DNA from 2 places in the Wenzhouxiangella sp. XN24 genome. Region 1 is predicted to be linked to the other one. Evidence: predicted binding sites of a transcription regulator. Region 1 holds the regulator's gene; the other holds the start of a gene.
What was found. The regulator sigma-54, encoded in region 1, starts transcription at its own class of promoters, with help from an activator protein. The targets are predictions, from matches to a motif close to TGGCANGNTNCNTGCTT.

Region 1 (5,534 bases):
CAGTAGGGATTCGGCAGGAAGCGGGCATCGAAGACGAAGTCCGCGTCCTTGGGAATGCCCTGGCGGAAGCCGAAGGACTCGAACTGCAGCGAGACCTGGTTGCGCGGTTGCTTTGCCACCCGGTCGCGCACCAGGTCGCGGAGCTCGTGGACGCTCATCGTGCTCGTGTCCAGCACGAAGTCCGCCGACTCGGCCAGCGGTGCGAGCAGGTTCTGTTCGAAGCGGATCGCTTCGGCCAGCGTCCGGTCGCCGTCGTCGTCGGGGGTGTGGGGATGCCGGCGCCGCGTATCCAGGTAGCGTTGGACGAGCACGGGCTCGGAGGCATGCAGGAACACCAGCTGGCAGTGGATCCCCCGTTCGCGCAGATCGGCCAGGAGCCTGCGGGTCACCGGCAGGTCCTCGGGGCGGGGCCGCGTATCCAGGCCGATGGCCAGCCGGTTGAACTTGGCATCGTCGCCTTCGACCAGTTCGGTGACCACCATCGAGAGGATCCGCGCCGGCACGTTGTCGAGCGTGTACCACTCGAGATCCTCGAGCATGGCCAGCGCAACGCTTTTGCCGGAACCCGACAGGCCGCTGACGATCACGAGTTCCATCGTCAGCGCCCGCTGGTCATGACGCGGCGGCCCGTCGCGCAGGGTCCGGCGCGGTCAGCAGTTCGTAGATCGCCCGGCTCGAAGTGGCGCCCCGCAGGGCGGTCGCCAGCGTGCGGTCGGCAAACGCGGTCGCCACCAGCGAGACTTCCTCGTGATGGCAGCCGGCATTGTCCGCCGGCGCAGGCACGAGCAGGCCGAAGATCAGGTCGACGGGTTCGCGGTCGGGCATGTCGAAATCCACCGGGCGCGACAGCTTCAGGAAAGCCCCGATCGGCTCTTCGAGATCGGGCAGCCGTCCATGGGGGATCGCGATGCCGTTCTCGATGGCCGTGCAACCGAGTTTTTCCCGCTTGATGAGGCTCTGGAACACATCGCCCTGGTCGATATCGGTCGCGGAGGACAGCAGTTCGCTGAGCACGTCCAGCGCGTGTTTCTTGCTGCGGGCTTCGACGTTGCAGAGCACGCGGCCGGGCAGCAGGAGGGATTGGAAGGTCATGGGGGCACCGGGGTGGAGGGGGCGTGGACTCAGGCGCTGCGCGGGCGCCCGGCCCCGTTGTGGTGATCCGTCAGCTTGTCCTTGTGGCGACGAACCTGGCGGTCGAGGCGGTCGATCATGCCGTCGATCGCGGCATACATGTCTTCTTCCACCGCGGCCGCATGCAGGGTGTCGCCCGCGACGCGCAGCGTGGCTTCGGCCTGGTGACGGAGCTTCTCGACGGTGAGGACGCAATGGACATCGATCAGGTTGTCAAAATGCCGGACGACCTTGTCCATCTTGCTATGCACGTAATCGCGCAACGGCTCGGTGATATCGACGTGGTGACCGGTCAAGTTGATCTGCATGATGGACTCCTTCGGAGTGTTGGAACCGTCCTGGACGGCGGCTCTTGTTTCAATCCTATTCTAGTGGCTGGCTTGCTACGCTGGCTAGGGAGGGTTTTTCGCCGTGGAAAGCGGTTTTCGACCTAGCGGATGGTCACGCGCCGGCGTTCGTTCGATGACGGAAATCCCATGGATTCCCGATACTTGGCGACTGTGCGGCGCGCCACTTCGATACCTTCCTGCACGAGTGCACGGGTGAGGGCGCTGTCGGACAGGGGCTTGGCGGGGTCCTCTTCGGCAATGAGCTTGCGGATCCGGGCACGGATGGCCGTGGACGAAATGCTCTCCCCGTCGCTGCCGGATACCTGGCTGGAGAAGAAGTACCTGAATTCGTAGACCCCCCGCGGCGTATGCATATATTTGCCGGTCGTGGCGCGGGACACGGTCGATTCGTGCAGCTCGAGCGCGTCGGCGATCTCGCGCAGCACCAGGGGCCGCATGCCTTCCTCGCCACGTTCGAGGAATTGTTCCTGGTGGGAGACGATGGCGCGCGCCACGCGGATGAGCGTCTCGTTGCGGATTTCCAGGCTCTTCACCAGCCAGCGGGCTTCCTGCAGCTGGGTCCGCAGCGTCGAATACTCGCCCCCCCGGCCCAGGCTGCCCGCATAGGCTGCGTTCACCCGGAGCCGGGGGGCGATGGCCGGGTTGACGTCGACCCGCCAGCCCGACTCGTCGCGCCGCACAAAAACGTCCGGGACGATGTACTCCGGCGGACGGGTGTCGGCCGCGCCGCCGGGGCGCGGGTTGAGCGAGCGCAGCAAGGCCACTGCATGTTCGAGCTGTTCCACGCTGCACCCAAGGCGCCGGCGTATGGTTGCGTAATCCTGCTCACCGAGCTCCACGAGGCATTCGGAGGCCAGGCGGCGCACCAGTTCCAGGTCCGGGGTGTCCGGTGCGAACGGCGCGAGCTGCAGCAACAGGCACTCCGAGAGGTCGCGCGCGCCGACGCCGAGCGGGTCGAAGCGTTGCACACAGGCCAGCACGCGCTCGACCTCGTCCACGTCGGTGACCAGTTCGGGCGCGAGATTGGTGCAGATGTCCTCGAGGCTTTCCGTCAGGTAACCGTCGTCGTCGATCGCATCGACCAGCATCGTGGCGATGTATTTCCGGTCGCCCTCGGGGAAGGCGACATCCAGCTGTGCGATCAGGTGGTCGCGCAGGGAGCTGCCGCTGACGTCAGCGTAATCCCGCTGGTCTTCGCCGTCGCCGCGACCCTGCCCCGAGCCGCTGTAACCCGAGCCGAAATCCGACACGTCGGCGTAGGACACATCGTCATCGAACCGTTCCGGCGTGTCCGTGCCGCTCTCGGCGGACTGCGCCGCAGGCGTTTCCCGCAATGCATCCGAGGGCGTTTTCTGCTCGCCCTTGGCCGGGGCCAGTTCCAGGCCGTCGTCCATCTCGAGCATGACATTCTTCTCGAGCGCCTCGCGGAGTTCGGCCTGCAGATCGAGCACCGGCAGCTGCAGCAGCCGGATGGCCATCTGCAGCTGGGGCGTGAGCGTCAGCTGCTGGCCGAGTTTGAGTTGTAGCGATTGCTTCATCATCGAACGGTCATCACAGGCGGAAGTGCTCGCCGAGGTAGACCTCGCGAACCTGCCGGTTGGCCAGTATCTCATCTGCAGTGCCGGACGCGATGACCTCGCCGGCGTTGAGGATGAAAGCGCGGCCGCAAATACCGAGTGTTTCCCGCACGTTATGATCCGTGATCAGCACACCGATGCCCCGGTCGCGCAGCTGCCCGATGATGCGCTGGATGTCGATGACGGAGATCGGGTCGACGCCGGCGAACGGCTCGTCCAGCAGGATGAAAGCGGGCTCGGCGGCCAGCGCGCGGGCAATCTCGACCCGGCGGCGCTCACCCCCGGAAAGGCTCAGGCCCTTGCCGTCGCGGATATGGCCGATATTGAGTTCCTCGAGCAGCTCTTCCAGTGCCTGTCGCCGACCGAGCGTGTCGAGGTCCTTGCGTGTCTGGAGCACGCCGAGCACGTTCTGTTCCACCGTCAGCCCACGAAACACCGAGGCCTCCTGGGGCAGGTAGCCGACGCCGAGGCGCGCCCGGCGATGCATCGGCAAGGCCGTGAGTTCGGTGTCGTCGAGCAGGATGCGGCCGCTGTCGCAGGGCACGAGCCCGACGATCATGTAAAACGCCGTGGTCTTCCCGGCGCCATTCGGCCCGAGCAGTCCCACCACCTCGCCGCTCGAGATGGACAGCGACAGGTCGCGCACCACCTGCCGCGAGCGATAGCGCTTGGAGATGCCCTCGGCGCGCAGCGTTCTCATGGCGCACTCGTCCCGTCGGGCGGCGGTTCGTCGGGCGGCGGTTCGTCGGGATCCCCGGACGCCTCGCCGGGAACATCGTCGCCCGGCGTTTCCTCCGCGTCGCCCGGCGGCGTGATGATGATCCGGACGCGTTCGCTGCCTTCATCGTCGGCGCTGGCGATGAGCCGGTCTTCGGCGATGCGGTAGAGCAATCGGCCACCGCTGACTTCGCGCAGGCCGTCCCGCAACGCCGCCTGCCCCGACAGCTCCAGGATGCCTTCGGAGAGGTCGTAGGTGATGCGATTGGCCGTACCCCGCACCACCCGCGGCTCAGGCTCGGGCAGCGTTCGCGTGAAGCGTGCCGGCGCGCCTTCGGCGGTGGCCGCAGCGAGACGATGATCTATGAAGCTCGCCGTGGCGCGCTCCGATTCGATTTCGCCCATCGGGCTGCTGATACGGACGTCGCCGCGGAACAGCCAGCTGCCGTCGGAAAAGTCGAGATCGCGCGATTCCGCGACGTCGGCCGAGATCACCATGTCGCCCTGCTGAATGCGCACTTGCTGGAATACCAGGCGCTCGTTGCGGCGATCGAAGTCCGACGAGGCCGCTTCGAGATTGATTTCCTCCTGCTGGGCGAGCGCGGCAGGCACGCCGAACACCGCCAGCGCGGCTGCCAGCGTTGCCGCGAGGGCGCCCGCGGGCGTCGGCGCGATGGGCCGGCGGCGGGAATCAGGGGAGGAAGCGACCATGGACCTCGGATTGTAACTGCAGCCGCTCCTCCAGCAAGTAAGCGACCATGCCGACGGCCGTGACCTGCTGCGGCCCGACCGTCAGTTCCACCGGGGCGTCGGTGCGCGCGATGTTGGCGGGGATGTCGATCCGCAGCCGCTCGGTGGTCAGCGATGTCGAGTCGTGGTCGCTGGACTCGCTGAGCACATTGACGCCGCCGAAGAGCTGCAGCTGGTCCTGGTCCGCGGACAGCACGCCTTCCGGCGCGGTCAGCAGCCACGGATTCGGGGAGTAGACGTTGTACTCCACCCGGACGTCGTTCAGCAGGGTCGGTCCGTCGAGAGAACGCTGACGGATTTCCTGCGCGATCAGGCGGTACTGCGGCAGGCCGTCAGGGCCCGCAGTCGTTATCTGCGCTTCGGTCATGTAGAAGCCGTCGCCGGCCGGAGTCTCCTCGATCTGGGCGGGCGCCTCCGTGAAGCGCTGGTTGAGCCACCATGCACCCATGGCCAGGCCGGCGAGCAGCACGAACCAGATCCGTCCGCCGCCGCGCACCTCAGCGCGCCCCGAGCAGGAATTCGCAGAACTCCCGCACGGCGCCGCGGCCGCCCGGCTGCGTCGCGACCCAGGTGCTGGCGGCGCGCACCTCGGCGTGCGCATCCGCAACGGAGCCCGGCAGCCCGACCATGCGCATGGCGCCGAGATCCGGCGTGTCATCGCCGAGATAGGCGGTATGCAGCGGCTCGATACCGAGCTCATCGAGCAGTTGCGACAGGACCGTTCCCTTGTCTTCGCGGCCCTGGATGACGCGCGTCACGCCCAGTTCCGCCATGCGCTGGTCGACTGCGGGCGAGGCGCGGCCGGAAATGATGGCGACCTCGATGCCGGCGCGCAGCAGGCCCTTGACGCCGACACCGTCGCGCACGCTGAAGGCCTTGTACTCGACGCCGTCGCTGCCGATCCAGATCCGCCCGTCCGTGAATACGCCGTCGACATCGAACACCACGAGGCGGATCCCGGCGGCGATTGCGTGCGGTGCGGCCATCACATCACGCCTGCCTGGAGCAG
Region 2 (5,534 bases), on a different contig from region 1:
CCGAGGCCATCTTAATGCCTGCAAGGGCAAAGTCGCTGTTTCTCGGGCTGCTGAGCTTCGCAGTGTCTGCGAAGAATTCGATCGAGGTCACGCCGATGAAGGACTGCGGATTGAACGTCCCCGAAGTCAGAAAGACGTTCGACGTATCGCCGACGAAGAACCCGGTCTTGTCCGAAGCGGTGCCATCGTAACCACCCCCGGCGCCACTGCTGTTGACCTGGAACTGAACCCGTTCAGCGGGGTCGTCGGTCGTGCTGTCCGCACCGAAAAGATCGAGAAAGATGATGGACGCGATATCCACCGGCTTCGAAAACTTGATTTGCAGCCGCTCGACTTGAGTCTTTTCGCCGTCTCCAAACGTAACTTCGTCATCGCCGATACCAATGCCATCGCTCTTGCAGACCAGGCCGAGCGGACCGCATTGAGCAGATTCCCCGTCAAAATTGCTCTCGGTGAAAGCGGTGGGGTCGTTGTCGCTGTCGAACGCCAGAAGCGTAACCTGGACTCCCGCGACAGTCTGAGGATTAGCCGTTTCCCACGTGCCGGTCGTGAAGTCAATGAGGCCAGCCTGGGCAGTCCCTGCCATGCCGAGGGAAAGCGCGGCAGTACCCACGGAGGCTATAAATCTTGATTTCAACATGGTTTTTCCCTTTGTCCCGCATTTCAATGGAAATGAATCAAGTTGCTAACTGCATGTCCAAATTCAAGTATGCAAATCTCATGCCGAATATTTAAGTTACTGTTTTTTATAAAAACAAGCTGGCTCTCGTGGCGCAATCCGATGAAGTCTGTAAAATAATCCGACGTTGCTTGGGCTTCTTACTCTCGTGCACCGCCGGTTCATCCGCACGGAAACAAGCAACCGCCGCCCTCCGTTTTATCGAACCTTGTAGAAGGAGAATGTGCTTATGACGAAGTTGCCACGAGGACGGCCTGCAATGGCATCTCGAAACACTGCCGATTATTTCCGTAGCAGGTGACAACACTTCGGCGGTTACAGATACAGTCACATCGATCATGATCGATTTACGCAGGGTGTTGCTGTTGGTGCTGGGCCTGACATTGTTCGTTGGATGCAGCACGCGCCTGGCCTACGACAACCTCGACTGGTTCACGGTGCGCTGGGTCGATCAGCAGGTTTCTCTCGACGAAGCGCAGCGCACGCTGCTTCGCGACGTCATCGAAGCGCAACAACTCTGGCATTGCGCCACGCAACTGGATGACTACCAGGCTTGGATCGAGGAGGCGCGGCTCGATCTCCTGGCCGATCGGCTCGACCAACAGCGCCTGGCCGAGCACGGAGAGCGCCTCGCCGAGTTCGGCCGGACTCTCGCACAGCGGATCCAGCCCGTCCTGGTGGAACTCGCAACCTCGCTGGATGACCAGCAGGTCGAAGAGGTGCTGTCGTCCCTGGACGATCGCATCGCCGAACTGCGGGATGAAATCGAGAGTGACTCCACGGATCAGTGGGCGCAGCAGCGCGCCGAAGGGATGGAACGGGGATTGCGGCGCTTCATGGGCCGGATCAACGCGCCACAACGCGATCGACTCGAGCGCTGGGCCCGCGAACTGGAACCGACACGGACCTACCAGTTGGCACAGCGAGTGTACTGGCGCGACCGGATTGCCGGCGCGCTCGCACGGCGGGACGATCGCGCCTTCCTGGAGCAGGAAGTCGCCGCATTGCTCGAGCCCTCATCGGTCTGGCCGGAAAGTTATCGCCAGGCGATCGAGGCCAACCGCGGACGTACGCTGGCTGCATTGGAGGAAGTCTTTGCGCTGATGGAGCCGAAGCAGCGCGCGCGGCTATCGAGCAGGCTCGTCCGTCTCGGCAATGACTTCGAGCGCCTGAGCTGCGAGGGCGAAGCGCCACTGGCGAAGCTGAGCGTCTCTCGCGAGCCGCCGGAATCCCCCGGGGCTGGCCTGGGCCGCGCTCACGGGGTTGCACTTCCCAGGGTTGCACTTCCGCAAATAAAAACGCCCGCGAGTTTCCTCGCGGGCGCCGTTTTCGCTGTCCGCTGAGAAGATCAGTCCGCGCGGCGCCGGCGCATCATGCCGGCACCCAGCAGGCCAACGCCCAGCAAGGCGAGCGTGCCAGGCTCGGGGACCTTCCAGGTCAGCATGTTCTGGTTCCCCTCGGCATCGTAGATCGAGAATGCGTACAGGCCCTTGGCCTTGTTGCCTGTTATGCCGGTGAGATAGTCGCCAGCCTTTTGCACCACTGAGGGGTCGAAGGTTGACATGATGACGTCCGGGCTCTCGCTATAGATGATCGACCAGATAGCAAGCTGAAAAGCCGCCGAGTTGGCTTTCCCCATTCCTGAGTCGCTGTAGAACTTTTCGAACAGGACGCCCAGGGCATTGAGATCGAGACCACCAGCGGACTCGACCTCGTAGGAACCGCTGGACTTCAGCGTCGTCGAAAGGTCGATGCAAAAGCCGTCGAATGTGCCGCCGCCCTGGATATTGAACGTGAGTTCACCAGCGTAAATACGTGGGGTCGTCGCCGTACCCGGGTCCGCCGGATACGTGACTGTACCTGTCGGCGCACCGCTCGTGCCGTACTTGAGCTTGTAGCTCGTGTATTCGATCGGGCCTGCATTGGCCACCACCGACAACATCAAGCACGCCAGGCCAGCCAGCAGCATCGTTGCCTTGTTCTTCAGTACATACACTGCGAAATCCTCTCGCTATCGAATCGTACGAGCACAACTGCAGAATTCATGCCAATACAGTTATTTATATTAAAACCAATGGATTGCGGTCCCGGCACTCGCGCTGGTGCAGCGAATATGTAAGTTTTATCGACATCACGCCCGTCACATTTCTGATCACGGCCCCGCGCTCCTCCCCGCGCCGTTCGTCTGATCTGTCATGCAATCAGTCGATCCTAGCCGCGTCGGTGGTCCTCCCAATGGCCCAAGCTGCGAACGCGAGGCCGTGTTGGCGAAGCTGCAGGATTCTTACTAGTTTCAACAGAGAATCGCGCGAACATCCGGTTCGCGCAGCTGCCAGTTCAACAGGAGGTTCACATGGGCGAGAAGCCGAAAAACCAGGGCGAAGGCGATCGCGAGTCTGCAAAGCGCTACAACGAGAAGACAAAGGAATACGTCGAGTCCGGCAAAGTCGAGGACGCCGCCAGGAAAGCGGGCGAGGGCGATGTCGAGGAAATGGCGAAGGCCGAGAAGGCCGGCGAGAAACGGGCAAAGGAGCTCGATCCCTCGGTAGAGCGGGATTACTCGAAGCCGACTCGCTAAAAAGGCGCCTCGCTAGATCGGCTGCAGCTCGAGGCCCAGGTCGCGCTCGATCAGCACCATGTGATTTCGCGGCACGGGCTCCCACTGCGCCGACTTGTTCAGCGGTTCCGAGCTGACCAGGATGGCGCGGACGTCGCCCGTGTCCGGCTCCATCCAGCACCTGTCTCCGTCGCAACGGTAATTGCCGCCGCGGTTGTAATACAGGCTGTCGATATAGTCGGGGTCGGAACTGTAGCGGCAGGCGACGGCATGCGCACCGTCCGTGAGCACGCAATTCAGGTAGCAGTGAGAACCCGGGGCATGCGCGTCGATGAGTTCGCGCACGGTCGCCACCGCAGCCGAGAGCGCCGCAGCCAGTGACTGGCAGGAGCCCTGGTCCTCCCGGCCACGAAGGTGTTCGGAGACGAGCGCGAACACGTGCTCGGTGTCGGTCGTCCCGCGGATGCTGTTGAAGCCCGCGTCGCTCAATCGCCCCATGAGGCTGCGCCGCAGTTGCTGGAAAGCCGGAATGTGGCCGTTGTGCATGAAGGCGAAGCGATCATGACGGAACGGATGGCAGTTCGCCTCCGACACCTCGAAGTTGCCGCTGGTGGCGGCCCGCACATGCGCCAGGATACAGCGGCTGGACGTCACCCGCGCCAGCTCATCGAGGTTGGCGTTGCTCCACGCCGGGGTCAGTGAGCGAAACCGCGCAGGGGACGTCTCGCCGTCCACGTACCAGGCGAGGCCGAAGCCATCTCCGTTCAGCGGCTCCGGGCGCTCCCGGGCGCGCACGCTCTGGTTGATCAGCGAGTTTTCGGGCCGGGTGACCAGGTCGGCGACCGAAAGCGACTCGCCCATGTAGAAGACAAAACGGCACATCGGCTGAGCGCTCCTCGCGAAAGCCATGACATGCCGCACAGCGTGCCTGAAGGGCTCCGCGTGTCAATCGGTGAATGCGTGCGAAGATCGGCAAGCGAGCAGGTGCCCCCGTCCGATGGAGGTCAGACCCCATCGGCTTCCACTGCGTTTTTGCGATTCAGCAGCATGCCGAGCAGAGGATTCGGGAAACGGCGTTCGATGGTGACCGCGTAGAACGTTTCGACGATATCCGGCAGGTGCGCCGCGCGCACGAGCAGGCCCGAGGCGAGCTCGTCCTTGACGACGATCTGGGGCAGCACCGCGAGACCCACGTCCTCGAGGGCAAGCAGGCGCATCAGCGCCATGTCGTCGACTTCGGCGGCGACCTCCGGGCGGATACCCAGCTGGCCCGTAAGCGCGTCGAAGCCCGAGCGGATGATGCTGTGTTGCGTGGGCAGCACGACCGGGTGCGCCGCCAGCAGGGCCGCGATACCCACGTTGCCGACATCCGCGAGCCGCGCAGGCGTGCCGATCAGGCTGATCGGCTGCTCGGCCACACGATGCACCACACAGGGCGTCAGTGCGTCGCGCATGGGCGCCTGGTTGGTCAGGACCGCATCGAGGCTGAGTGTCTCGAGCGCGCTCATGAGTTCCGTCGCGCCAGCAGAGCGGAGCACCACTTCGACGTCGCTTCGCCGCAGCACGGGGCGCAGGAAATCTATCTGGAAATTGCGCGACAGCGTGGAGAGGGCGCCGACGCGCAAGACATTCCGGGTCCTGCCGGCATCACTCAAGGTACCGATGAGTTCTTCGCCCGCGGCGAATATCTGATCCGCGTGGTCGAGTGCGATGCGCCCCGCCTCGGTCAGGTGCAACTGCCGCCCCCGGCGCTCGAACAGCGCGTGGCCCAGGCGATCCTCGAGCTTCCTTATCTGCACTGAAAGCGCCGACTGGGTGATGTTCAGCCGGCCGGCCGTTCGGGTGAGATTGCCGTCATGCGCGACAGCCCAGAAGTAGCGCAGGTGATTGTAGTTCAGTGTCTTCATATCGTTCGATAATAACGAACGTAAAAGAAGAAACAATGCATTTTTATACCGCTGGCTTTCTGGGTAAATTCCTGCGCCGAACGTCCTGATGTCCCGGGGGAGCCATCTTGCACCACTACTACCTTCCACTGGCAGCTCCGGCAGCGCTGCTCATCGTCGCCGCGATCGCCTTTCTCCAGCCCGGCCGACGCCCGGCATTCCTGCCCGGCCTCGCGCAGGGCGGGGCGCTGCTGGCGCTTGCCACCGCAATCGGCGCGGCGATCTCCCTGGCTCTCCACGGCCCGGGCACCGGCGCTTTCTTCAGCGTGGGGGGCGTCGAGCTCTCGACGCGGCTCGATCCGCTAAGCGCGACGATGCTGATCCTCGTCGCCTTTGTCGGCTGGGTGGTGTT

Region 2: G6032_RS09250 (PEP-CTERM sorting domain-containing protein) is a predicted target of sigma-54. The motif match lies at 2,713-2,729, and genes of this name have one in related genera.

What each region holds. Positions count from the first base shown of each region.
Region 1 is NZ_JAAMFG010000021.1:201,952-207,485, forward strand. Features, by position in the region: gene rapZ (RNase adapter RapZ) at 1-596, opposite strand, end outside; gene G6032_RS02305 (PTS sugar transporter subunit IIA) at 613-1,092, opposite strand; gene raiA (ribosome-associated translation inhibitor RaiA) at 1,122-1,439, opposite strand; gene G6032_RS02315 (RNA polymerase factor sigma-54) at 1,562-3,022, opposite strand; gene lptB (LPS export ABC transporter ATP-binding protein) at 3,033-3,758, opposite strand; gene G6032_RS02325 (LptA/OstA family protein) at 3,755-4,486, opposite strand; gene lptC (LPS export ABC transporter periplasmic protein LptC) at 4,467-5,021, opposite strand; gene G6032_RS02335 (HAD-IIIA family hydrolase) at 5,023-5,511, opposite strand; gene G6032_RS02340 (KpsF/GutQ family sugar-phosphate isomerase) at 5,511-5,534, opposite strand, start outside.
Region 2 is NZ_JAAMFG010000034.1:334,788-340,321, forward strand. Features, by position in the region: gene G6032_RS15490 (PEP-CTERM sorting domain-containing protein) at 1-640, opposite strand, end outside; gene G6032_RS09245 (DUF6279 family lipoprotein) at 1,018-2,022, shown strand; gene G6032_RS09250 (PEP-CTERM sorting domain-containing protein) at 2,028-2,675, opposite strand; gene G6032_RS09255 (hypothetical protein) at 3,033-3,257, shown strand; gene G6032_RS09260 (class II glutamine amidotransferase) at 3,270-4,118, opposite strand; gene G6032_RS09265 (LysR family transcriptional regulator) at 4,241-5,143, opposite strand; gene G6032_RS09270 (proton-conducting transporter membrane subunit) at 5,251-5,534, shown strand, end outside.